2 regions of the Paenibacillus sp. FSL F4-0236 genome follow, and region 1 is predicted to be linked to the other one. Evidence: a T-box and tRNA genes for the amino acid it is inferred to sense, from the RefSeq annotation. Region 1 holds a T-box; the other holds one or more tRNA genes.
What was found. The T-box of region 1 lies ahead of trpS (tryptophan--tRNA ligase). A T-box ahead of a tRNA ligase gene usually reads a tRNA of that ligase, here a tRNA-Trp.
Positions count from the first base shown of each region.

Region 1 (11,796 bases):
GTATTCGAAGCAATTGCGACATTCAGTTTTTCAGGGCCGCCTTCAAAGGTGATCATCTCAAGGTTTACTTTAATTTCAGGATTCTTCTCATTAAAAGCTGCAATGATTTCCTTCTCATACTTGCCTACTTCGCCATCTAAAGCTTGAAAGCTCGGAAAATTCCACCAAGTAATTTCTACTGGTTTAGCAGCAACCTCAGTTGCTGCGGGCTCTGTCTTGTCAGCATTATTACTTGGTGTAACCGCTGAATTCGCTGTGTTCGTATTTCCACATGCAACTAACTGTGTACCTAAAAGTGCGACACCAACAATACTCATTAGCCCTTTTTTCATTGCTTTCATGTGCTACCCCCAATTATTTTTTGTGGAATAAAGTACTGCTCTCATTCCTTGCGCTAATCATAAATCAATTGTAAATTCAGGAGAATCCCACTCCTTTTACTTTTAGGGTTCATTTCTGACATATCCCTTCAATCTACCCTTCTTCAATGTTATAATACATTACATATTCCACCTATTAACAATTGAATTTATATTTTTTCACTTTTTCGCCTTAATGTAACCCTTTTAATCTTACATCTAATGGTATTCTCTTACGAGTGATCCACTATAATTCTAGTCTTCCGGAGGGATTTCATGTATAAATTGATGATTGTAGAGGATGAGCCATTAATACGGACGGGCTTAAAACATTACTTTGCTTGGGAGGAGCTTGGGGTCCACAGCATTATTGAAGCAGAGAATGGCAGAGAAGGAATGACCACCGCGCTACGCGAGAAGCCCGATTTGGTGATCACCGATATCCGGATGCCCGAAATGAATGGTCTTCAAATGATTGAGCAGATTCGCAATCTGCTTCCTGATACATTATTTATCATTTTGACAGGATTCAACGATTTCGAATACGCGCAGAAGGCTATTAAACTAGGGAATGTACATGCTTTTTTGCTCAAACCTTTGGAATACGAGGAAAGCCTCTTAGTGATACAAGAGTGTATGAACAAGCTCCAACTAAAGCGACAGGATAGATTAAAACGTTCTAATCTGGAAGGGGCACAACTTGTAAAGCTGTTGCTAGAGGAAGAACATTCAGTAATAGATGATGCTATTATCCATGAACTATGTAATTTCAACAGTAACTACTATCTTTATCTCCCCTTTGTTTTGACTGGCATTCCTATGAGAGAAACGCGCTCGCAATCCACCCTATGGATGAGAGAATATGCGGAAAAGTTCATTCATTACGCAGTCGATGAGTATCTCCATGCCTCTACACCGCACTCTATTTTTACATATTCATCTAAAACAAAGCTCTATGGTCTTATTGTATTGGGATCTCCGTCTTCTACTGACAACTTCCCTCTTCAAACTCAAGTACAGATACGAATCGATCAATATCTGAAGGCGCTTACGCTAGAACATCATCTAGGCCTCTATTTAGTTATAGGTAAGACGACGGAGAACCCTGCACAAATACATACTTTGCTGCACGATTCCGATCGAATGTTATATCAACGCTTTTACATGAGAGATTGCAGGTTATTCTATGTGCCACAATGGACAGAAAACTCAAATTCTCAGAAACCATCCTTAATTCAACTAAATGAGAATGATAAGAAACGGATGATCTCTTGTATCGAAAGGTCTTACGAAATAGAGACGCTCCAGCTGATGCACCGCCTGGCTCAAGATATTTTGAGTAAAACCGATGTCTCTTCTCCTGATTACTGGCTCGCATTTCTTCAGGAAATCATAAGTGTTATAATCCGCTTCGCCAATAAAAACCACATCCATATCGAAGGTGTGTACAGCGAAAAGCTCCTGAACCTTACCTTTGTGGATGATTTTGATTCGCTTGAGACGCTTTTTGACTGGCTTGGCAGGTGGATGATTCATTTGGGGATTGTTTATACCGAAGGACTGACACACAACCACCAACAGGATGTGATCATATTCGAGCATATTAAATCCTTCATTAAAGAAAATATTGATCAAGACGTGACTCTGCAGATGGTAGCAGATCGATTCTTCTATAATCCGTCTTATTTAAGTCGCCTCTTCAAGCGGAAACTCGATAAGAACTATATGAAATTTGTAACCGAAATTCGTATGGAATATGCGCAGGAATGCTTAAAAAAACCGGAGATTCTAGTGACCGATGTCTGTACGATGTGTGGTTACAAAAGCTATAAGCATTTCGTGAAAACATTCCGAAGTATCACCAACATGACCCCATCAGACTATAGAAAACAATCAGGCTGGTGACCTAAAATGATGCAGATTGAGCAACCAAAGAGACGCTACCGGATGCGACATGTCAATCGTCAAATTTTCATGCTGATGATCCTGACCATTACCATTCCACTCCTGATCATATCCGCAATCATCTATATCTTTTCAAACCAAGCCGTCAAAAATGAATATCAGAGCAGCTCAAATCTGATCCTTAATAACCTCTCGTTCAACATTGACCAATATCTTCAAAGTATTGATAAAGGTACACTGAACGCACAGGTAGATAGCCAGCTCCAAACCGCACTTGAGCATTGGACGATCCATAAAGACGACGTCGGAAATGACCTGAATATTCAGTATGGAAACACGATTGAGCATTTCATCAGCGGGATTGAGATGACGATTAAAAATGTTGATAGTGTGCAGATTTTTTCGGGATCACGTGTGTTCTACTCTGCCAATTTCAATCGTGCGGATTATGATGTGAAGGATTATACCCAGGAGGATTGGTATTTACAGACCCAGCAGAAAAAAGGCGGAGTGATTCTATTTGGCAGCCATGTCCCCTTCTATCGCACCAATTCCAAACAATCCGTCATTTCTATTGCCCGAGTCATTAATAAAAAAGGAAGCAAGCAGCCCATTGGCGTCATGTTAATCGATATCCGATTGGATTCATTACGTGAAATCTTAAAGCTCTCGGAGAATAGCAAACGAAAATTCATTATTTTAGACGATAAGGGCGGTAGTGTTTACAGCTCTGACATCTTGGAGACCTCACCCTTACAACCTATCCCTATAGAACCTCAGGCGCTTAATACTTTCATGAACAATGATACGGGAAGCTTTTATGGTACTTTTGATGATAAAGACTCGTACATTAACTTTGTTACGTCTCCCTATTCCAACTGGAAGGTCATACAGTATATAGATGAAAAAGAGATGACTAAGCAAGCCACTTTTCTCGGAAAAATCATTTTAACATTAGCGCTCTTGTCGCTTGTCACTGCGATCTTATTCATGTATATCCTATCGGAGCGTGTCACTAAGCCTATTATTCTTTTAAGCCGAAAGGTTAAGCTGGTGGGGATGGGGAACTTTGATGTGGATTTGTATAGTAATCGTCAAGATGAGTTTGGTGTTCTATACAATGGAATCCGAAAAATGGTGAAAGACCTGCAAAATTATATCGAGCGATCTTCTATGGCCAAAGCACAGCAAAAAGTAGCTCAATACGGCGCCCTTAAAAGCCAAATCAATCCACATTTCCTTGCGAATGTACTTGAATCTATTCAAATGAAAGCTATCATTAATGGGCAAAGAGAGATTGGCGAAATGGTGGGGATTGTAGGTAGATTGTTTCGGATTCATATCCAGACCGGAAAGATAACCGTAACCCTGCGAGAAGAACTTGAACACGTCCGGCTGTATGTAAAAATCCAACAATTACGTTTCGGGGACAAAATTCAATATATTGAACAGCTAGAACCTAATACCGAAATAATTAAAGTCATGCACTTTTCCCTTCAACCCATCGTTGAGAATGCTATCGTCCATGGACTGGAGTGTCGAAATGAACCGGGTCTCCTTGAAGTCTCCTCGATGATTTCGGGGGATAACATGCTAATTATCGTTAAAGATAACGGAATTGGTATCGATGAAGAGAAACTTAAACAGTTACGTCTTCGTCTCTCTCAACCATCAGACACCCTAGATGAAGATCATATTGGTATAAAAAATGTTCATGATCGTATTCAATTTCATTTTGGTGAAGCCTATGGGATTGAAATCACCAGTCAAGTAGGTGAAGGGACGACCGTGATCATCCGACTGCCAGCATAATCCTAAACATTCTGCTCAGTGATTCCTGCTTCAGGATCGAAGGTAAGCATTTTCGTTGCAATTTTATCGATGAAGAAGCGGTCATGACTGACGGTAACTACGGCTCCAGGGAAATGAATGAGTGCTTGCTCCATCACCTGAATACTCGTCAAATCTAAATGATTCGTTGGCTCATCCAAAATAATAACAGCCGCGCCAGAGAGAAGGCATTTCGCTAACGCTACTCTGGCCTGCTGTCCACCTGACAGACTGCCGATCGTTTTGCTCAGATCCATTTCCGAGAATTGTAGCATCGATAGAAATTTATTCACTTTTTTCCGCGGAGCATCGAGTCCCAGCCCGTACACATTTACGGCATGACTGACTGTATCCTTAACATCGAGTTCGTCCCACATCTGATTGAAGTACGCGTAACTGATCCCACGTTCCCAAGTCACACCACCCGTTTCAGGCTCTTCTTGCCCAGTCAATACCTTTATGAGCGTCGACTTCCCACTTCCGTTAGGCCCCACAATAGCTATCCGATCTTCCTTTTGAATATCGAAGCTAATGTTCTGGAATATCGTCCGACCATCATAGCTTTGTCCAATTCCCTTCACTTCACCAAGCTTGTCCGGAAACCGTAAATTGCTGTAGATATCGGTGATCAGTACGTTCACTGGATGAGGCTCCACACGCTTTTTCATATCTGTCAGTTTACGTGATAGACGATCCTTCGAGGACTTTTTGTTCCCGCGGGTTTCAATGGCTTCCGACTCCATAAGTAGAAGCTCTTCTTCCCACTCGAATTGACGATCAAGCACCTTTTTGCGCATCTTCTTTTTACGAACATAGTCGGTGTAATTGCCTTCATATTCCTGAAAATGATAATTCTCGATTTCTATTGTCCGCGTGACTACTCTGTCAATAAATTGCCGGTCATGGGAGACGAGAATCATCGCCCCATTAAAACGGTGCAGCCACTGCTCCAACCATACGATCCCTTCGATATCCAAAAAGTTAGTAGGCTCATCGAGCAATACGACGTCGGGCATTTCAATTAAGACTTTGGCCAGTGCCGCACGGTTCCTCCAGCCTCCTGATAACTCATCAACAGGTTGATGCCGTGATCTTTCATTGAAGCCCAACTTCGTCAGAACAGTGTTGATTTCTACAGATACATTCCAGCCATCTAAATGATCCATTTGTTCAAAAAGCGCTGCTTGCCGCTCTAAAAGTGTATTCATCTGGTCATCATCCGTCACTTGTCCAAGCTGTTCCCCGATTTGGTTAAGCTCCTGTTCGATAAGCGCTACCTGCTCAAAGCACAATTCTAACTCTTGCTGTACAGACAAGGAGCCGGAAAGCTCCGAGAATTGAGAGAAATAACTGATCTTCACATTGGGATCTAACTCTACTTTCCCTATTGTTGGCTCCTCTTTTCCCATCATCAGTTTAAAAACAGTAGACTTCCCCGCACCATTTCGTCCGATTAACCCAATCCGCTCACCCTTGCTAACTCGAAAATATATATCTCGAAAAATCAAAGTATTCTCATATTTCTTAGTTACGTTCTCCATACGGATTACGCTCAAATCTATCACCCCTAGTTCATATAGATCAAAATACAGCTCAGAACACTCAAAGAGCTATTATAGCACTATTTTAAAAAGGACTTTATAATCATATTTAATCTTCTAGAAAACAAAAAAAGGTCGCTGTCAGCGGACCTTTTTCTGCATTACGAATCCCATCACATTCTCACTCTCATCACTTGCTGCTTATTTTTTCAAGATATCAATATACTCCTCTTTCTCGCGATCAGGCCCCGCATCAAGTTTCAAACGAATGAATTTGGGTTGATCCAATACGTTGCTGCTAAAGTTACTTATAAATCCATCCTCACTGCCACTTCCGCCAATCGAATTATTTTTCAATTCGCGCTTCCCAACCCGCGATGTCAACTCACTGGGGGTCTTTCCAAATAACTCATTCCTGATCTCCCAATTAGTTTTTAAATCCTCACTTAGCGTATATTTGACTACTATACTTAATGGAGAAAGCTCCACTTGTGCAAAATTCACTTCATGCCCGTCAATCATAAAAGGCTGATTTATAACTACCGTCTCGGTCTTTTGTTCCCAGAATTTTGGATCAATAGCGAAGCTCACCTTTAAACGATCAGAATAGCGCATGTCAGCTAGATCCGTTCCCGTTTTTGGTTTTGCTAGCATTCCTGGATCCACTGAAGCGATCTGAAAATTCGCCACCACCTCTTTTGGAAATGCTTTATCCTTATCTAGTGGATAGATAGTTTTTCCGAGCCATGTATAAATACTATCCACAGCATGTAAACCCATCCCACCTCTACCCCCATTTTTATCCACTACACTTTGTCCCGTCACAGCATCTGTAAGCCATACACTATTCACATTGTAAATTTCCTGACCACCACTTGTAGTCCCTGTATATAGCAGTATAATTTTATTTTCATCAGCGATTACAGCATTTAGAGTGATCTTATATCCGTTTTTCTCAGCGCTCTTATTCACGATTTGCACATAATCGTTTCGAATAGCAGATTCTAACGTAAGGGCATCAACATCAGATTCAGCCAGCTTCTTAAAAGGTTCCAACACACCCCAATCACTTGATTCAATACTTGTAGAGGCTTGCTGTGGCATCAATTGGGTTGGATTGAAGAAGAGTAAACCTGCAATCAAAACAGATGCAGTCAGTACAGCCATAGCGCTTCTAGCGAACATTAGCTTTTTTCCGCGCTTTTTACCTAGTTCGAGTCCTGCTTGAATGGCATAGATTTGTGCGGCTGCACTCTCCATTTTTTGCTCCTGTGGGATCCGTTCAGCATCGATTAACATGGCAAGCTCCTCCTGACTACTCATGGTTCCAATCACCCCGATTCTTAATGATCGTTCTTAACTGCTTGAGTCCTTTATGCTGCCATGTCTTGACCGTTCCTTCAGGTTTATCCAGTATGTTAGCAATCTCATGTAAGGTCATATCGTTGTAGTATTTAAGCAGCAGCACATGGCGATACTTGGGTTTAACCTGTTCGAGTGCCCACAGCATTTCCATCCGATGATGGCCAATGTGCGTAATCCGCTCTCCTATTCTCTCGTCTACAAGCGGCATAGAACGCTTTCTACGTCTTTGTTCATCTATACAGACATAAATCAGGATCCGAATGATCCATGATTTAAACGCTTTTGGATCCTTTAATGTTTTTCTTTTGATCCAGGCCCGGCAAGTCATTTCCTGCATCGCTTCAAGCGCATCATTCCGGTTACGCAAGTAGCTATAGGCAATACTGTATAGTTGTTCTCTATGTACCAATATAGAATCGTAGAAATCCGTCTCGCTCCTAGAATCAAGAATCGTTACCTTCTTCATTTCTGCATTAGTCATCGTCATATCCTTCCTTAGCCCCCTCTCCTAAACCTCTCATAGATTAAGACGGGGAGGGTATAGAAACGGTTTTTTTTTATATTAACTTTTTTGGGACTGAGCACTTAAAATTATAACATTCTATAAAAAAAGAACGATAAATGTTATGATTAGTAAAATCGGACATAATCAATAGTACGCACTTAAAAGTACCATAGGTACTAAAAAGTACCTATACATTGGAGGATATCATGACAACTATCAAGAAAAAATACAATATTTCTGTTGAGGCCACACTCGAAGTAATTGGAGGAAAATGGAAATGCGTAATTTTGTGTCATTTAACTCATGGCAAAAAACGAACATCGGAACTAAAACAGTTAATGCCCGGAATTACTCAAAAAATGTTAACCCAGCAACTACGCGAACTTGAGGCCGATGGAATTATCAACCGGATCGTATACAATCAGGTTCCACCCAAAGTGGAATATGAGCTTAGTGAGTATGGTGATAGTTTAAGCGACATTTTGACTTCTCTATGTAATTGGGGAGAACAACATATCATTAAGCAATATGGCGATAAATATGCTGTTTTAGAGGACAACATTTTAAATAAATAAATTTTACCCCAAGAAAAAAGGACAGTTAAATCAGATCGATTTAACTGTCCCATAACTTAAATTACGCCATCTCCACCTATAGCAGTTGCTGTGAATGATATGGGTCCAAATAGATTTATAGGCAAGTTGCTATCATTCTGAATTACCAATTCATAGTTGTGGATTCCAATATAAGGACCATCAACCCACTGAACATTTAATTGAATATCAGTAGTTGTAGTAAAACGAAAAAAGGAGCTATAAATATCGACTCCAGCACGTCGGATTAAAACAAGAAATTGGCTATTAGCAAGTGCAGTAAGACTAAAACTACCATTTAACTCGACTCTGCTGGAGAAAGAGGCCGGATTAGCCGGACTAATATTTACTTGCGCCGTGGCTAGACCCGCTCCAGCTCCAGGAATCCCTGCAACCGTTGTAACAGTATTAAACGGGTCTAAGGGAATTTTTGCCTGTGAACCATAACTTATATTTGTCGCCATTTATCATCACTCCATTCCAATTACAAGGTTATACATTATTATATTGTGAATCAACAATGATAGATTGGACTTAATTGCTGATGATAATATACATTTAAGTGATACTTTGCTAGATCATATAAACCTAGATGCTCTGTATCATCATCTAATTTCCAACCATTGACAAACTCACTCATCAGAATTACAATTACCAAAATATCATGAACAACGCAGACAAAGGGTAAGTAGACAATCGAACATGGACTTCAGAGAGCCGGTGGCTGCTGCGAACCGGTGTCCAGCGCTTGATCGAATGGCCTTTAGAGTTGCTCTTCCGAACCATCTTAGCTGATGTTGTAGGGAAAGCCGGGTTTCCCGCCGTTATCAAGGGACCTGTATCGAGATTGTCTCAGACCTTCTCCGTACCGGTAAGAGAAGATCGTAATACTAACGAAACCTGGTTGCGCGATCATTTAAGGTGGTACCACGACAACTTCGTCCTTATTGGATGAGGTTTTTTTGTCATTTAAAGGAGGTGATGGCCATGGATGATGGCTGGTGGTGGCGACTCAATGTTAGTCAGAAGCAACAAAACAGGAGGAATTCAAATGATAAAAAAACGTGTATTAACTGGAGATCGAGTGACTGGAAAGCTGCACCTTGGCCATTACGTGGGCAGCTTACAGAACCGAGTGGCTCTACAGGAGCAATATGATACTTTTGTGTTTTTAGCAGATATTCAAGCCCTAACGACTCACTTTGATCGCCCTCAACTACTAGGTCAAAACTTGAATGAAATCACACTGGACTATTTATCGGCGGGTATAAATCCAGATAAAGCAACCCTATTTATTCAATCTATGGTTCCTGAGATCGCTGAGCTGACCGTCCTATTCTCCATGTTTGTTACTGTGAATTCTTTACGGCATAATCCCACGATTAAAGCCGAATCGAAAAATTCCAGCTTAGATGAATTGTATTATGGTTTTCTAGGTTATCCAGTTAGCCAGGCTGCGGATATAACCTTTTGTAAAGCGACGATTATTCCTGTAGGAGAAGACCAGCTTCCCCATCTGGAGTTGACCCGCAAAATCGTACGTAGATTCAACGAACTGTACAGCCCCATCCTTGTGGAGCCCAGAGCGCTCATCAGCGAGACGCCAAGACTAGTAGGAACAGACGGCAATGCTAAAATGAGTAAAAGCCTTGGCAATGCTATCGAGCTGGACTCTACGAAAGAAGAGATCACCTTCAAGATCCGTAAAGCCACAACTGATCCAGCCCGTGTTCATAAAAATGATCCTGGGCATCCAGATATTTGTCCCATTTATGCTTATCATCGTGCTGTTCGTTCGCATGGCGCCCCAGAAATTCACGATAGCTGCGAAAGTGGCAGTATAAGCTGTTCTGCCTGTAAGCAGCTTATCACGACAGCTCTAGACCAGCTAATTGAACCAATGCGTGAGCGTCGCTCCTATTATGCTGCCAGACCCAAGGTTGTTGAGGATATCTTATTATCCGGAACTAAGCGTGCCCGCGATATTGCTCAAGAAACGATGTCCGAAGTACGCGAGGCTATGGGCCTTAATTATTTTTCAAAATAAAACTGATCTCTAAGGGCAATAAAAAACGCCGGACTCTCTATTGAAGAGAGCGCCGGCTGTTTTTATAAGAAAATATTATTTAATATGGATATCTTCGCTTCTACATAAAAATACTTTCTATAACATAAATCCTTTCATCAAAGAAAAAGGCCGTAACCCCCTAAGCGAGGTTACGACCTTAAATGTATTCCTTACAGCACCCAATTCCCTTTACGGAATACCGGTTCAATCGTGCCATCCGCAAGTTCTCCATCAATATCCAGTTCTGCCGAACCGATCATGAAATCGACATGCGTTAAGCTGACATTAGCACCTCGTGCGACAAGCTCTTCATTCGTAAGCTTTGTGCCGCCTTCAATATTGACAGGATAGGCACTTCCCAACGCGAAATGGCAGGAGGCATTCTCATCAATCCCTGTATTGTAGAAAATTCGGTTCAAGCGAGAGATTGGAGAATCATGCTGGACTAAAGCTACTTCTCCTAAATAGGATGCACCTTCATCCGTTGCCAGCAGCGAAGTCAGATGCTCACGTCCGGATTCAGCTTCATATGCTACTACTTTTCCATCTTTAAATGTGAAAGAAAGGCCTTCTACCAAACGTCCGTTCAGATTCAAAGGAAGTGTGCTTCTAACTGTACCATTCACACCTGTACGATGTGGCATAGAATAGATCTCTTCCGTTGGCATATTAGCCACGAAATACACACCTTTATCATTCTCTCCGCCGCCTCCACGCCATAGATGACCTTCTGGAAGCTCCACATGCAGATCCGTTCCCGGAGCGCGGTAATGCAGGCTTTTATAACGCTTAGCGTTCATTCTATCCTGACTTTCTTTCAATTGACCGATATGCTCTCTCCATGCGGCAACTGGATCCTCGCTACCTACACGATTCATCTGGAACACCGCTTCCCACATAGCCTCTACTCGCTCTTCTTCTGGAAGATCAGCAAACACCTTGTTCGCCCAAGCACGCGTTGGAGCCTTAACGAGAGACCAGCTAATTTTGCTATTACGAGTATATTTGGAGTAGTTTTTGCGAGCAACAGCTGCCGCTTTAACTGCTCTTGACACTTTGGAAGAATCAATACCATTGAACAATTCCGGATCTGGTACTTTAATATGTAAGATGGCGCCGTTCTCTTCCGCAAACTTCTCCATCATTTCTGCTTGCCACTGTGGATAGTAATCGAAGGAATCTTCTGGGGCTTTTTCGTAACGAATACGTGTAGTCGCTTCATCGTCCCAATCAACGATTACATATTTAGCACCTGCTTCATAGGCTTTACTTACAATCAAGCGAGTAAGCTCTGCCGTTTCAATAGGTGCATGCACCATCAAAACTTGTCCAGGCTGTACATTTACCCCTACTTTTACAACCAGGTTCGCATATTTCTCTAACATGACATCAAAATCTTTCATGAATTCTCTTCCTCCATCTCTATGGTTGCTTTACTGTCGCACCAAAGCACCGGAGCTCCTTAACAGCAGACGGTCAGCTTCACTTCTTATTTTAACGCAAAATGCTAAGAGTTGCGATTCGATATAATAAAGCGGCCCCCATGAAAGGAACCGCTCACGTAAATCCTTATTTTTTATCCACTTGCAGCAACGTTACGGTCTTTAAAGAATAGGTATGCATAATCTTG
Region 1 covers NZ_JBBOBK010000001.1:3,168,704-3,180,499, forward strand. Annotated here, with positions in the region: gene NSQ29_RS14420 (ABC transporter substrate-binding protein) at 1-341, opposite strand, end outside; gene NSQ29_RS14425 (response regulator) at 636-2,264, shown strand; gene NSQ29_RS14430 (cache domain-containing sensor histidine kinase) at 2,271-4,076, shown strand; gene NSQ29_RS14435 (ABC-F family ATP-binding cassette domain-containing protein) at 4,079-5,650, opposite strand; gene NSQ29_RS14440 (DUF4179 domain-containing protein) at 5,837-6,958, opposite strand; gene NSQ29_RS14445 (sigma-70 family RNA polymerase sigma factor) at 6,951-7,487, opposite strand; gene NSQ29_RS14450 (winged helix-turn-helix transcriptional regulator) at 7,712-8,080, shown strand; gene NSQ29_RS14455 (hypothetical protein) at 8,137-8,562, opposite strand; T-box leader at 8,764-9,047, shown strand; gene trpS (tryptophan--tRNA ligase) at 9,150-10,145, shown strand; gene NSQ29_RS14465 (aminopeptidase) at 10,337-11,569, opposite strand; gene NSQ29_RS14470 (hypothetical protein) at 11,736-11,796, opposite strand, start outside.

Region 2 (11,796 bases), 3.2 Mb from region 1:
CAATCATTTTGTATTACAAAATTTGATGTACGGGTTGAACGATTAACGCTTATCTAACAGCCGTGAGATCGTACCTCCTGTGAATTGAACCAACTGAACCAATACAATCATCACAACAATCGCATAGATCATCACTTCAGTCTCAAAACGCTGATATCCGTAACGGATCGCAAAATCACCAACCCCGCCCCCTCCAACAACCCCCATTACGGTCGAGTAAGAGATAAAACTAATGGTGGAGGTAGTAAGTCCGAGCACTAGACCCGAACGAGCCTCTACATACAGAAACTTAAAGATCAACCCCAGCTTCGAGGCTCCCATAGACAACGCCGCTTCTATGACTCCTTTAGGAACCTCCAGCAAAGACTGCTCCACCAGACGAGAGTAATAAGCAATGGCAACAATGGATAACGGAACCGTGGCAGCCATTGTTCCAATCGCAGTTCCGACGAGGAAACGAGTGACCGGAATGAGTGCAACCACAAGCAGCAGGAATGGAAATGAACGGATAATATTTACGATGCTGTTGAGTACCAGTGACAATGTTTTATTCTCATAGAGCTGCCCTTTTCGGCAAAAAAACAACAACGTCCCGAGTGGAAGCCCCAGCAGCAGTGCGGCACCAACAGAAATACCGACCATTATAAAAGTTTCTCCGATCGATTCCCACATCTGTGCCTGATATTGAAGTACACTATCAAACATGCGTTTCCCCCGCTTTACCCAGAATTTGATCCCGGTAAGATCCAGTACGGACTGCAGCAGGCCGGAAATCACCATCTTGGCGTGAGAATGAATCTACGATTCGACCATTTTCCATCACCGATACGTCAGTGCATATGCTTTTGACAACATCCATCTCATGCGTAACAATCACTACCGTAACCCCAAGGCCCCCATTAATATGCTTCAGGACGTCTAGAATATCCGCAGTTGTTCCTGGATCTAGTGAGGATGTTGGTTCGTCACATAGCAATAGTCCTGGACTGTTCGAAAGCGCCCGGGCGATCGCCACACGTTGTCGCTGTCCTCCACTTAGCTGTGCGGGATATTGCTCTGCCTTATCAGCCAATCCGACAAAATCGAGACATTCCTTCACCCGCTTCATCCGTTCACGCTTCGGCACCCCCGCCAGTTCCAGAGGGATCGAAATGTTGCGGCTTACCGTGACGTTATTGACCAGATTAAATTGCTGAAAAATCATCCCAATCTTTTCCCTAGCTTTCCGTAGCTGTTTACTCGGCATTTCGGTTAAATTATGCCCTTCTACGGTAACTGTCCCTTGATCCGGCTTTTCCAGCAGATTAATCAATCGTAGCAGCGTGGATTTCCCTGCCCCGCTTTCACCAATAATCCCGTGAATCGATCCCTTCTTCACATCAAGCGATACATCATCTACCGCCTGATATGTGCCGTCCTTCAGCTTGAATCCTTTACTCACCCGACTCAGCGATAGGATTGCAAACTCCCCCTTCCTTTCCGTTTATTCTGAAACCTTCTAAGCCAAGGTTTGTACTATAATTATTTAAAAACTGTTTTACTAAAAATCTCTTTAAATAATAAGGCATTTTATGTTCTGTGTCATCATTTTTATTTTAGTAATATATCAGATTAAAAGGATTAAAGAATAAAAGCCCATTATATCGGACTATTTTCACGTGCTTCTCTCCCAATAAATGACTGAGCTTAATCCCTCTTCAAATCAGGATTCTCCTGTTACCTAACTCCTAAACCCGCTGTTACATCTATTTTAAGAACTAGATCGCCACGAAAAAAAGGATGTCTAAGCTCGATAGCTTAAGACATCCTTTCATTCTTTTCGTAATCCTTGATCTAAGACTTTTCGCCAAGCTCTCCTCGAATCTTCAAGAAGACCTGATAGCTGCGCTCCGCGCATTCCGAAATCGCTATCGGATGAAAACCAGGTAGATCCGCATATAGCGTATCATGGAGCGGTTCAATCCACGAAGCCGGCAACACACTTGCTCCAAGCTTCGCTCCCATAATAGAACCCACTGTAGCACCATTACAATCTGTATCCATTCCTCCGTAAACGGATGTAACGACCGCTTTTTCAAAATCATTCCCGCCATAGACCAGCGAAGCAGCTACAAGAGCAGCATTATTATTGGTGTGCACCGCATCATAGTGGCTGAATGTATCCCAAATCTTACTTACCAACTCCCGCTCACTTTTGGCCTTCTGCGCAATATCTATACCTCGTAGAACGTCACTTGCCAGACGACTAGTACTAGGGATCTCACTAAGACCAATCTCAAGAATACGCTCGTTATCTTTTTCAGCAAAAGCAGCCGAAATCATCGCCGCATTAAACATCTCGCCATAGATCCCATTCTTCACATGTGAAAAAGAAGCATCACGCCAACCTAGCTCCGCCGCAAGCTCAGGATGGCCTGCTGCACCATACGCCAGTCCGTCTGCGCGTATAGCCGCACCAATCCACTCCCGGTATGGATTTAAGTGCATCCGCACTCTTTCCTGCCGCGCCAGCCAATCCGCAGGCTTCTCACCATGCAGATGAGACGTTTCCTGCGCAAAATTCATATACGACTGTGTCTCTGCCGTACATACCTGGGCGTATGTCAGATGTTTATGCCAGAGCTTCCCGATATCCCAAGAATCCCAGTTCAGTCCCTTTTGCTCCAGCAACATAAGGCCTAGAACCGTGTAACGAATATCATCATCGCTCTCCATAAACTTAATAGTCTCGCTGGTACTCGCATACGTCCAATCACTTAAACCAAGACTATATTCTGCCTCTGCCCGTGAATGCCCAGGCGTATAGCCAGTAATAGGCCATGCATCGGCACCCCGGAACCAAAGCTCGATATTCTCCCAACCCGGACGTCCATCTTTACCGTAGAGGTAGTCCCAATACTCCAATGGTTTGCCAAGTGCGCAACCGACGCTTCTACCTAGCCAAGCTCCGTAGAACTTATCTCTCCATTCTGCTTCGCTCCAGTCAGCCTCAAGCTTGCGTGGACCTTCTGGACGAAGACGACGAATCTCCTCCAGTGAAGACGGCTCTTTATAAGGAAAGTCCTCAGCAACCGTAAGCTCCATCAACTCGTTGTATACTTGCATCAGCTTGATCTCATCGGCACCTGCAGCTGCTAGTTTATCCGCGAAGCCGTCAATCCTGCAGCCTTCTTCTCCACGCTGAACCAATTCAAACTGAACCGTCTCCTGAAGTCTCTCCCATCCTGCCATAGGTTAGTTCCCTTCAGCCGCAAGCAGCTCTTGATCTAGCTTTTCCAGTGAATCAAAAATCAACTTCATAAATGCTTCCCGGTCTACTCCCACCAGGACTTCTACATTCGCTGGGCGATCCGTCTTCTTTCGTTTGTCTGCAACCGTCATTCCCCGCGACAGCTTGCCTTCTGTCTCTACCGTTACATATAGATGCTCGGATTCGAACAGTTCTGGGTGCAAGAGCCAAGCTACGGCGCATGGATCATGCAGTGCACTACCGACATAGCCCATTTTCTTTCCGAAGATCGAATAGAAATCTAACAGTTCTCCGACCATAGTGGACACTGGCCCACGCTCTTTCAATGCTACGATCTCATCTTCGAAAATGGCTGCCTTATCGGTCACATCCAGACCACTCATGGTAATCGGAATACCCGATTCAAACACGATACGAGCAGCTTCAGGATCTACATAGATGTTAAACTCCGCAGTAGAGGTTACATTTCCATAAGAAATTCCTCCGCCCATCAGTGAAATCTTTTCAATTCTTTCCTTAATCTCTGGATAAGCAGTGATTAGCAGGGCGATATTTGTTAAAGGAGCCATCGGTACGAGCGTAATCTTCTCCTCCGAAGAACGGATAATATTCAGCATGAATTCCACAGCGCCTTCTTCTACAGGCCGGAATTTACTTGGTGGCAATAGTGGGCCGTCCATGCCAGATTCACCATGCGCTTCCTCACCTGTAACAAGCTTGCCGAACAGCGGACCCGCAGCCCCTTTGGCTACAGGAATATCAGCATTCACAAAGCTGATCACTTTAAGTGCGTTTTCTGTGATTTTATCGAGGATCTGATTTCCACCAACCGTTGTAATCCCGCGCAGATCCAGCTTCTCCGAATTTGCTATTGCAAGCAGGATAGCGATTGCGTCATCATGCCCTGGATCGCAGTCAATAATAATAGGTGTTCGCATAGTCATTCACTCCTTAGTTGTATAAATCCTCGTTACTCTTATCGCTATTTCACTAGCGGGCTTTTAAGTTTTTTATTCTTTTTCCGTGTCTCAGATACGGCATAGATCACTAGTCCAATTACCGTTGCTACATAAGGAAGCGTCGCGATCAGTTCTGCAGGAATCTTCAAGACCTGTAGCGCATTCGACAAGGCGTCTGCCGTACCAAATAATAGAGAGGTCAGCGCCGTACCCACTGTCGTACTTCTCCCCATAGACTCTGCGGCAATCGCAATCCAGCCCCGACCAGCGATCATATCGCGAGTGAACAGTGACAGGTAACCCATCGACATGTAAGCTCCACCCAAACCAGCGAAAAATCCACTAAGCAGCAAAGCCATATACTGTATTTTCACAACACTTACTCCCACAGATTGAGCCGCATGTGGATTTTCACCCACTGAACGAATGCGCAGACCAAGCGGTGTACGGTTTAAGAGATAGTAGACAACAAACACAGCAATAATAGATACATACGTCAAAATGTGATGTCCTGATAGAATAGGCCCCAGCACCGGAATGTCCTTCAGTAAAGGAATCTCTACACTAGGTAGCACTTTACTCGCCAGAGAAGTAGAAGAACCCTTGTCTCCACTCAGCAGATAAAGAATAAACACGGTTCCTCCTGAAGCGAACATATTAATAGCTACACCGCCGAGAATAATATGTGTTTTAAATTTCAGTGTGAAAAAAGCTAATATTCCAGCGATCAGTGTTCCGGACATCACAGCCCCAAGTAAACCTACCCACGCACTATGCGTGTAGCTGCTTACAATGACACCGGCTAACGCCGCGACAAGCATGATGCCTTCCATACCAATGTTGATGATGCCAGCCCTATTAGAGATTAACGCTCCCAAAGCGGCGAATAGAATCGGTGTCGTCACTCGAAGAACAGAAAACGCAAAGTCAGTCGTAAAAATTACATCAAACAAGCTGTTCACGCTTCCTTCGCCTCCTTCAAGAGCATCCGATTTTTCCAGAACTTCAGAAATTGTTCAGCCGAAATCAGAAGAATGATAATCGCCTGTATAATAGAAATCATCTCTGAAGGTACATCCGATAGACGTGCCATCATGTCGGCTCCGATCCGGATATATGCAAGGAACAATGCAGCGCCGATTACGGATAGCGGATTATTCTTGGCTAACATCGCTACAAGAGCACCATCTAAGCCATAACCTGGTAACGATGTCCATTGGAATCGATTGTACATCCCTAGCACTTCTACGGAACCACCCATTCCCGCGATAAAACCAGCAATCAAGTGAACCAGTATAATAACCTTCGCAGTCTTCATGCCTGAATAACGTGCAAAGTTCCGGTTGATGCCTGTCATTCGCAGCTCATATCCCCATTTAGTCTTGTATAGGAATAAATGCGCTGCAATAATAAGCACGATAACGATAATAAGTCCGGTATGAATACGGGTGCCAGGTACCATTTTACTCAGCAGTGCCGTTTTCTCGAATTTGTAGGATACATTGGCAAATGCTTTTGCATCACGTAAGTGATAGTTCAGTAGATATAAACCTACTCCAAACAAAATATTATTGAACATCAAGGATGTAACGAGCTCATTAGCATTCCATTTGGCTTTGAGGATCCCGGGTATTGCCGAGAGCAACGCACCAACAATAGAACCCGCAGCAATAGCTACGATCGGATGAAGCCACCCGTCCAGCGTTAAATGAATAGCCAACACGGAAGTTACAACACCGGAGAAATAGAAAATCCCTTCAGCTCCCAAATTGAACATATTTGCCCGGAACAACAAGGAAACTGCTAGCCCAGTGAACATGAGCGGAATGGCCATCTCAATCACATTACCGATATGACCTTTACTAGATAGCGGCTCAAATAGGAATATCCCAATCGTCTTCACCGGCTGATTGCTGACCAATGAGATGATCAGAAAAGCAATAGCGAGTGCAATTACGATTACTGCCGATGTTCGAATGTATTCAAAATATTTTACTTTAAACATGATTTACGGCCCTCCTGATTTGCTCCTCGTCCTGTCGATGAATCCCTAGCATATAAAGCCCTAATTCTTCTTCACTAACCTTGGAAGGCTCCTCGAAAAAGGCAACAATCTTTCCTTCATACATCACTAGTAGACTATCGCTGATCTCCAAGATCTCATTTAAGTCTGCTGACACTAGCAAAATAGCGCAATCGTCTGAGCGCAGCTCCAACAGCTTTTGATGTATGAACTGCGCCGCGCCTATATCCACGCCCCGTGTCGGCTGCTCTGCAATAAGCAGTTGCGGTTCTGTAGAACACTCTCTAGCTACGACAACCTTCTGCATGTTACCACCTGATAACATACCTATTGGCTGAGAAGGTCCCGAACAGCGGACTTTAAATTCTTCTACAAGTGATACTGCAAGCTTGGCAATTCGTGATCCATTTAAAAAGGGTCCTTTATTCATAGCTTTTGTACGATACTGAGTGGACAGCAGATTATCCGCTATGCTCGCATCACTGGCTATCCCTTGATGCATCCGATCCTCTGGGATATAGGAAACGCCTAGCTTACGAATATCTAAAATATCCGATTCACGAATATCTTTTCCCTTCACTAGCACAGAGCCTTGGCTTGAGACCCCTCTTAGGCTACCCGTAAGAGCCTCAATGAGCTGTGTCTGCCCATTCCCTTCTACACCTGCAATCCCGATAATTTGTCCTCCGCGTACTGCAAAGTTGATATCTGTTAGCAACGCTTTGCCGTGTGCATCATTTACACTTAAGCCCTGCACAGTAAGTACCGGCTCCCCAATAGACAGAATCTCCTTGTCATATTTCAACACGACGTCTCTGCCCACCATAAGGCGTGAGATTTCTTGCTCCGTGACATCCTTCGTTTGGAAGACACCTTCACTACGTCCACTACGCATGATCGTAATTCTGTCACAGATCGCTTTAACTTCTTTCAACTTGTGTGAAATAAAAACAATCGTATGACCCTGCTCTCTTAACTGCTTAAGCTCCCGGAACAATTCCTCTGTTTCCTGTGGGGTCAACACTGCGGTCGGCTCATCCAGAACGAGGATTTTTGCACCACGCAGCAGCGCCTTCAGAATTTCAACCTTTTGCTTCATACCAACCGTGAGATCCTGCACTTTTGCTTTTGGATCCACTGCCAGATTGTATTTCTTCGCAGTCTCTTCGGTCATGCGTACAGCTTCTGCATAATTGATGCCGACGCCCTTACGAGGTTCCATGCCCAGCACCATGTTCTCTGCTACTGTAAAAGAAGGGACCAGCATAAAATGCTGGTGAACCATACCAATCCCTCTATCAATGGCATCCTGAGCAGATTGCAGCTTCACCTTTTCACCCTTGATAAAGATTTCACCTTCACTAGGCTCTTCCATGCCGAACATGATCTTCATTAAAGTTGATTTACCAGCGCCGTTCTCGCCCGCAATCGCATGAATTTCTCCCTCACGTAAAGAAAAATGCACGTCTTTATTTGCAACGACACCATTGGGATACACCTTGGTAATTCCCCGCATTTCCAGCAGAGCTTTGTTCATAGGTCTCAACGCCTTTCGACTTGGAGGTCTGCAAAAATATACAGCTGGAATTCTTCTAAAAGAAGAATCTCCAACTGTAGGTTTATCACTTTATAGCTATACTTAAGGCTTAACTGCGTTACGAATGGCTTCTACTTCAGAGGTTTCCATTCCCATCGCGTTATCTACTGTAATTTCTTTATTGATCAGCTTTTGCTTCACTTCTTCAACTTTAGCCTGAAGATCAGCAGGAAAGATATTTTTATAGATTTCATTCTCTGCAATGCCTACACCATCATCTACAAAGCTCAACACATCACGTTTACCCATCTCAAGTGTACCGTCTTGTAATCTCTTCACGGCACCCAGAATAGCACTATCAATCTTTTTAATAGAAGAAGTAACGATCAAGTTTGCTTTTTCGCTATCTGTATCGTTAAGCAACATCGCCTGATCGGAGTCTACACCGATAGCATATTTCTTCTTCTCCTTAGCTGCATCAAAGATCCCAAGACCTGTACCCCCAGCCACGTTAAAAATAACGTCCACACCGGAGTTATATTGAATCAGCGAAAGCTCCTTGCCTTTAGCCGGGTTAACGAAATCGCCAGCATATGATACAGCGACCTTCACATCAGGATCAACATATTGAGCGCCCTGAATGTAGCCTACCAAGAAAGCGTTAATTCCTGGAATGTCCATGCCACCTACAAAACCGATCACATTCTCAGGATTAGCATTTTCCATATCCGATTGTGTAGCTAGCGCCGCTACAGCACCTGCTAGAAAAGATACTTCATTTGTTGCATAAGACATGTTGTACATATTCTCTGGTGCTTCATCTATATCGGTATCATAGTTAATGAACTTTTTGTCAGGATATAATTCAGCCGTTGCATTAAACATCTCTGTAATTTCCGATCCGCCAGAAATAATAACATCCCAGTCCTCAGCGGCGATATCGTTAAACGTAGGCTCCCATTTCGTTTTATCGACACCCATTTCTACAACTTTTGTTTCTGCACCCAGCTCATCCTTAACCTTTTGCAAACCGCTATTCGCAGAGTCAAAGAAAGATTTATCCCCAAGCGTTCCTGGAATCAGTAGTACAACCTTGAGCTTATCCCCTGAGCCCGTTGCTCCACCTTCAGCTGCATTAGATCCTGCATTCGCGGAAGATCCATTACTCGACGTATTATTTCCACAGGCTGTGACCATTACCATTACTACTAGTAACAACAAAGAAAGAACTTTCTTTTTCATTTTTCTATTCCCCCTATTTATAGTTGGTTAGTAATTTGAGAGGTTCTCCTTCTTAGTCCGTTGTATATTTCACGATTTAGATGGAAACTCTCATTTTTCATGTAACATTGTCAAAATTTTAATGATTTTAACGAATACACTCAAAAAAAGAGATAAAATTATAATTTTTACGAATAATCCGACTAATTTCCGAACGAGATGGCCAGTCAGGTTGCTAATCTTCGGATTTCTTGATACGATCATATCAAATATTAATGAAAATAATTATATGATTTCGGTCATATTTTTGTACGATTCGGCTAAAACATAATTATTGGAGGGTCATCATGGATCGTGTTCTATATATTGTAAATGCAGCACATGAGGTTAATACCTATATTCCACCACACCAGCATGAATGTTATGAACTAGTCTATTATTTAAACGGCTTAGGAACTACCAATGTAGGTTCGCGAAGTTATCATTTTCGTTCTTCTTCATTCGCGCTGATACCACCCAATCATAAACATGATGAGAATCATCGCGAGGATGCTACTATACTATTTGTAGGCTTCCATTCAAATCACCCAAATATGGAGAATTTGCAAGGCGTATATGAAGATGATAAAGACCATACTGTTCTACAAATCTTGCTTCGAATGAAAGCAGAGTTTACGCGCAAACAAGATGGATTCTCTGAACTATTGAACCTGCAAATGAGCGAAATCACTGTTCATCTGATACGGCTTCTTAGTGCCTCTGGGTTTCAATCACCAACGGAAGACAGAGTCCAATATGTTCTAAACTATATGAATGAGCATTACCGCCATAAGCTATCGGTCGCAACACTTTCTGAGATGTCTGGATACAGCTATGATCGTTTCCGCCATTTATTTAAAGAACGATTCGGTTCTTCACCTCTGCGCTATCTACTATTGAAACGTCTGGATTATGCAAAGTCTCTCTTGCAACATACCCAAATGCATATCTCTGAAGTATCAGCTGCTGCTGGGTTTGTGAATGACGCCCAATTCTGCAATATGTTTAAACGTGAAATTGGTCTCACCCCACGAGCATTCCGACTAAGCAGTCAATAAAACAAAACTCCACACAAAAAGGCCGTTGATTAGAGACGCCTCTAATTCAACGGCTTAAGAATAAAAGCTCAAAGACAAAGAAAAAAGGTTTGTAAAGTTGCTTATACAAGCGACTTTACAAACCTTTTTGATATACCGGCGAGAGGACTCGAACCTCCACGGTTTCCCTCTCGATTTTGAGTCGAGCGCGTCTGCCATTCCGCCACGCCGGCACATATTAAATTAATGGAGGCGCCACCCAGATTTGAACTGGGGATAAAGCTTTTGCAGAGCTTTGCCTTACCACTTGGCTATGGCGCCATATGAAAACTTTGGAGCGGACGACGGGAATCGAACCCGCGACCCTCGCCTTGGCAAGGCGATGCTCTACCGCTGAGCCACGTCCGCATAAAATGGCTGGGGATATAGGATTTGAACCTATGCGTGACGGAGTCAAAGTCCGTTGCCTTACCGCTTGGCTAATCCCCAATAACATTTTAAAATAAAAGGGGCGACTGATGGGTCTCGAACCCACGAATGCCGGAACCACAATCCGGTGCGTTAACCACTTCGCCACAATCGCCATATTAAACTAATATTGTTGCTGTTCTTCTTAAAGTAAATGGGGCGACCGATGGGACTTGAACCCACGAATGCCGGATCCACAAACCGGTGCGTTAACCCCTTCGCCACGACCGCCATATTAAACTTTAGAGAAAGACTTTAGATAAAGATTGGCAGGGGCAGCAGGAATTGAACCCACACCAACGGTTTTGGAGACCGTTGTTCTACCTTTAAACTATGCCCCTAAAAAAATGGTGGGGGATGATGGATTCGAACCACCGAACACGTACGTGAGCAGATTTACAGTCTGATGCGTTTGGCCACTTCGCTAATCCCCCAAAGATGGTGCCGGCGAGAGGACTTGAACCCCCAACCTACTGATTACAAGTCAGTTGCTCTACCAATTGAGCTACACCGGCATATTAAGTTGTATACTATATGGTGGCTCGAGACGGATTCGAACCGCCGACACGAGGATTTTCAGTCCTCTGCTCTACCGACTGAGCTATCGAGCCAAGGTAAAAATGGCGGAACCGACGAGATTCGAACTCGCGATCTCCTGCGTGACAGGCAGGCATGTTAGGCCAACTACACCACGGTTCCAAAAGATATAATTTCTTAATGAAAATTGGTTGCGGGGGCAGGATTTGAACCTGCGGCCTTCGGGTTATGAGCCCGACGAGCTACCGGGCTGCTCCACCCCGCGTCGTTCTTAAATGAATATGGTGGAGGCTGAGGGGATCGAACCCCCGACCCTCTGCTTGTAAGGCAGATGCTCTCCCAGCTGAGCTAAGCCTCCATAAACAACAATAGTTATTGTACCAAAGTCCACTATGTAAAATCAAGTGAAAATTTGGTGACCCGTATGGGATTCGAACCCATGTTACCTCCGTGAAAGGGAGGTGTCTTAACCCCTTGACCAACGGGCCATACTAAGTAAAATTTGTGGCGGAGAGAGAGGGATTCGAACCCTCGAGACGCTTGTGGCGCCTACACGATTTCCAATCGTGCTCCTTCGGCCAAACTCGGACACCTCTCCATATGGCTCCCCGAACAGGACTCGAACCTGTGACAACTCGATTAACAGTCGAGTGCTCTACCAACTGAGCTATCAGGGAATATTCATACCAGGCTTGATGCCTGAAAACTGAATCCGAATTGAATTT
Region 2 covers NZ_JBBOBK010000001.1:7-11,802, reverse strand. Annotated here, with positions in the region: gene NSQ29_RS00125 (methionine ABC transporter permease) at 43-705, opposite strand; gene NSQ29_RS00120 (methionine ABC transporter ATP-binding protein) at 698-1,459, opposite strand; gene NSQ29_RS00115 (ADP-ribosylglycohydrolase family protein) at 1,834-3,231, opposite strand; gene NSQ29_RS00110 (nucleoside hydrolase) at 3,235-4,188, opposite strand; gene NSQ29_RS00105 (ABC transporter permease) at 4,233-5,171, opposite strand; gene NSQ29_RS00100 (ABC transporter permease) at 5,168-6,214, opposite strand; gene NSQ29_RS00095 (ABC transporter ATP-binding protein) at 6,207-7,769, opposite strand; gene NSQ29_RS00090 (BMP family ABC transporter substrate-binding protein) at 7,872-9,011, opposite strand; gene NSQ29_RS00085 (AraC family transcriptional regulator) at 9,338-10,087, shown strand; tRNA gene NSQ29_RS00080 (tRNA-Leu) at 10,221-10,299, opposite strand; tRNA gene NSQ29_RS00075 (tRNA-Cys) at 10,314-10,387, opposite strand; tRNA gene NSQ29_RS00070 (tRNA-Gly) at 10,400-10,474, opposite strand; tRNA gene NSQ29_RS00065 (tRNA-Gln) at 10,481-10,555, opposite strand; tRNA gene NSQ29_RS00060 (tRNA-His) at 10,577-10,649, opposite strand; tRNA gene NSQ29_RS00055 (tRNA-His) at 10,690-10,765, opposite strand; tRNA gene NSQ29_RS00050 (tRNA-Trp) at 10,802-10,875, opposite strand; tRNA gene NSQ29_RS00045 (tRNA-Tyr) at 10,883-10,968, opposite strand; tRNA gene NSQ29_RS00040 (tRNA-Thr) at 10,974-11,049, opposite strand; tRNA gene NSQ29_RS00035 (tRNA-Phe) at 11,070-11,145, opposite strand; tRNA gene NSQ29_RS00030 (tRNA-Asp) at 11,156-11,233, opposite strand; tRNA gene NSQ29_RS00025 (tRNA-Met) at 11,260-11,336, opposite strand; tRNA gene NSQ29_RS00020 (tRNA-Val) at 11,354-11,429, opposite strand; tRNA gene NSQ29_RS00015 (tRNA-Glu) at 11,485-11,559, opposite strand; tRNA gene NSQ29_RS00010 (tRNA-Ser) at 11,577-11,669, opposite strand; tRNA gene NSQ29_RS00005 (tRNA-Asn) at 11,673-11,748, opposite strand.
Region 2: it encodes a tRNA-Trp, which carries the amino acid that the T-box ahead of trpS (tryptophan--tRNA ligase) is inferred to sense. The anticodon was not compared.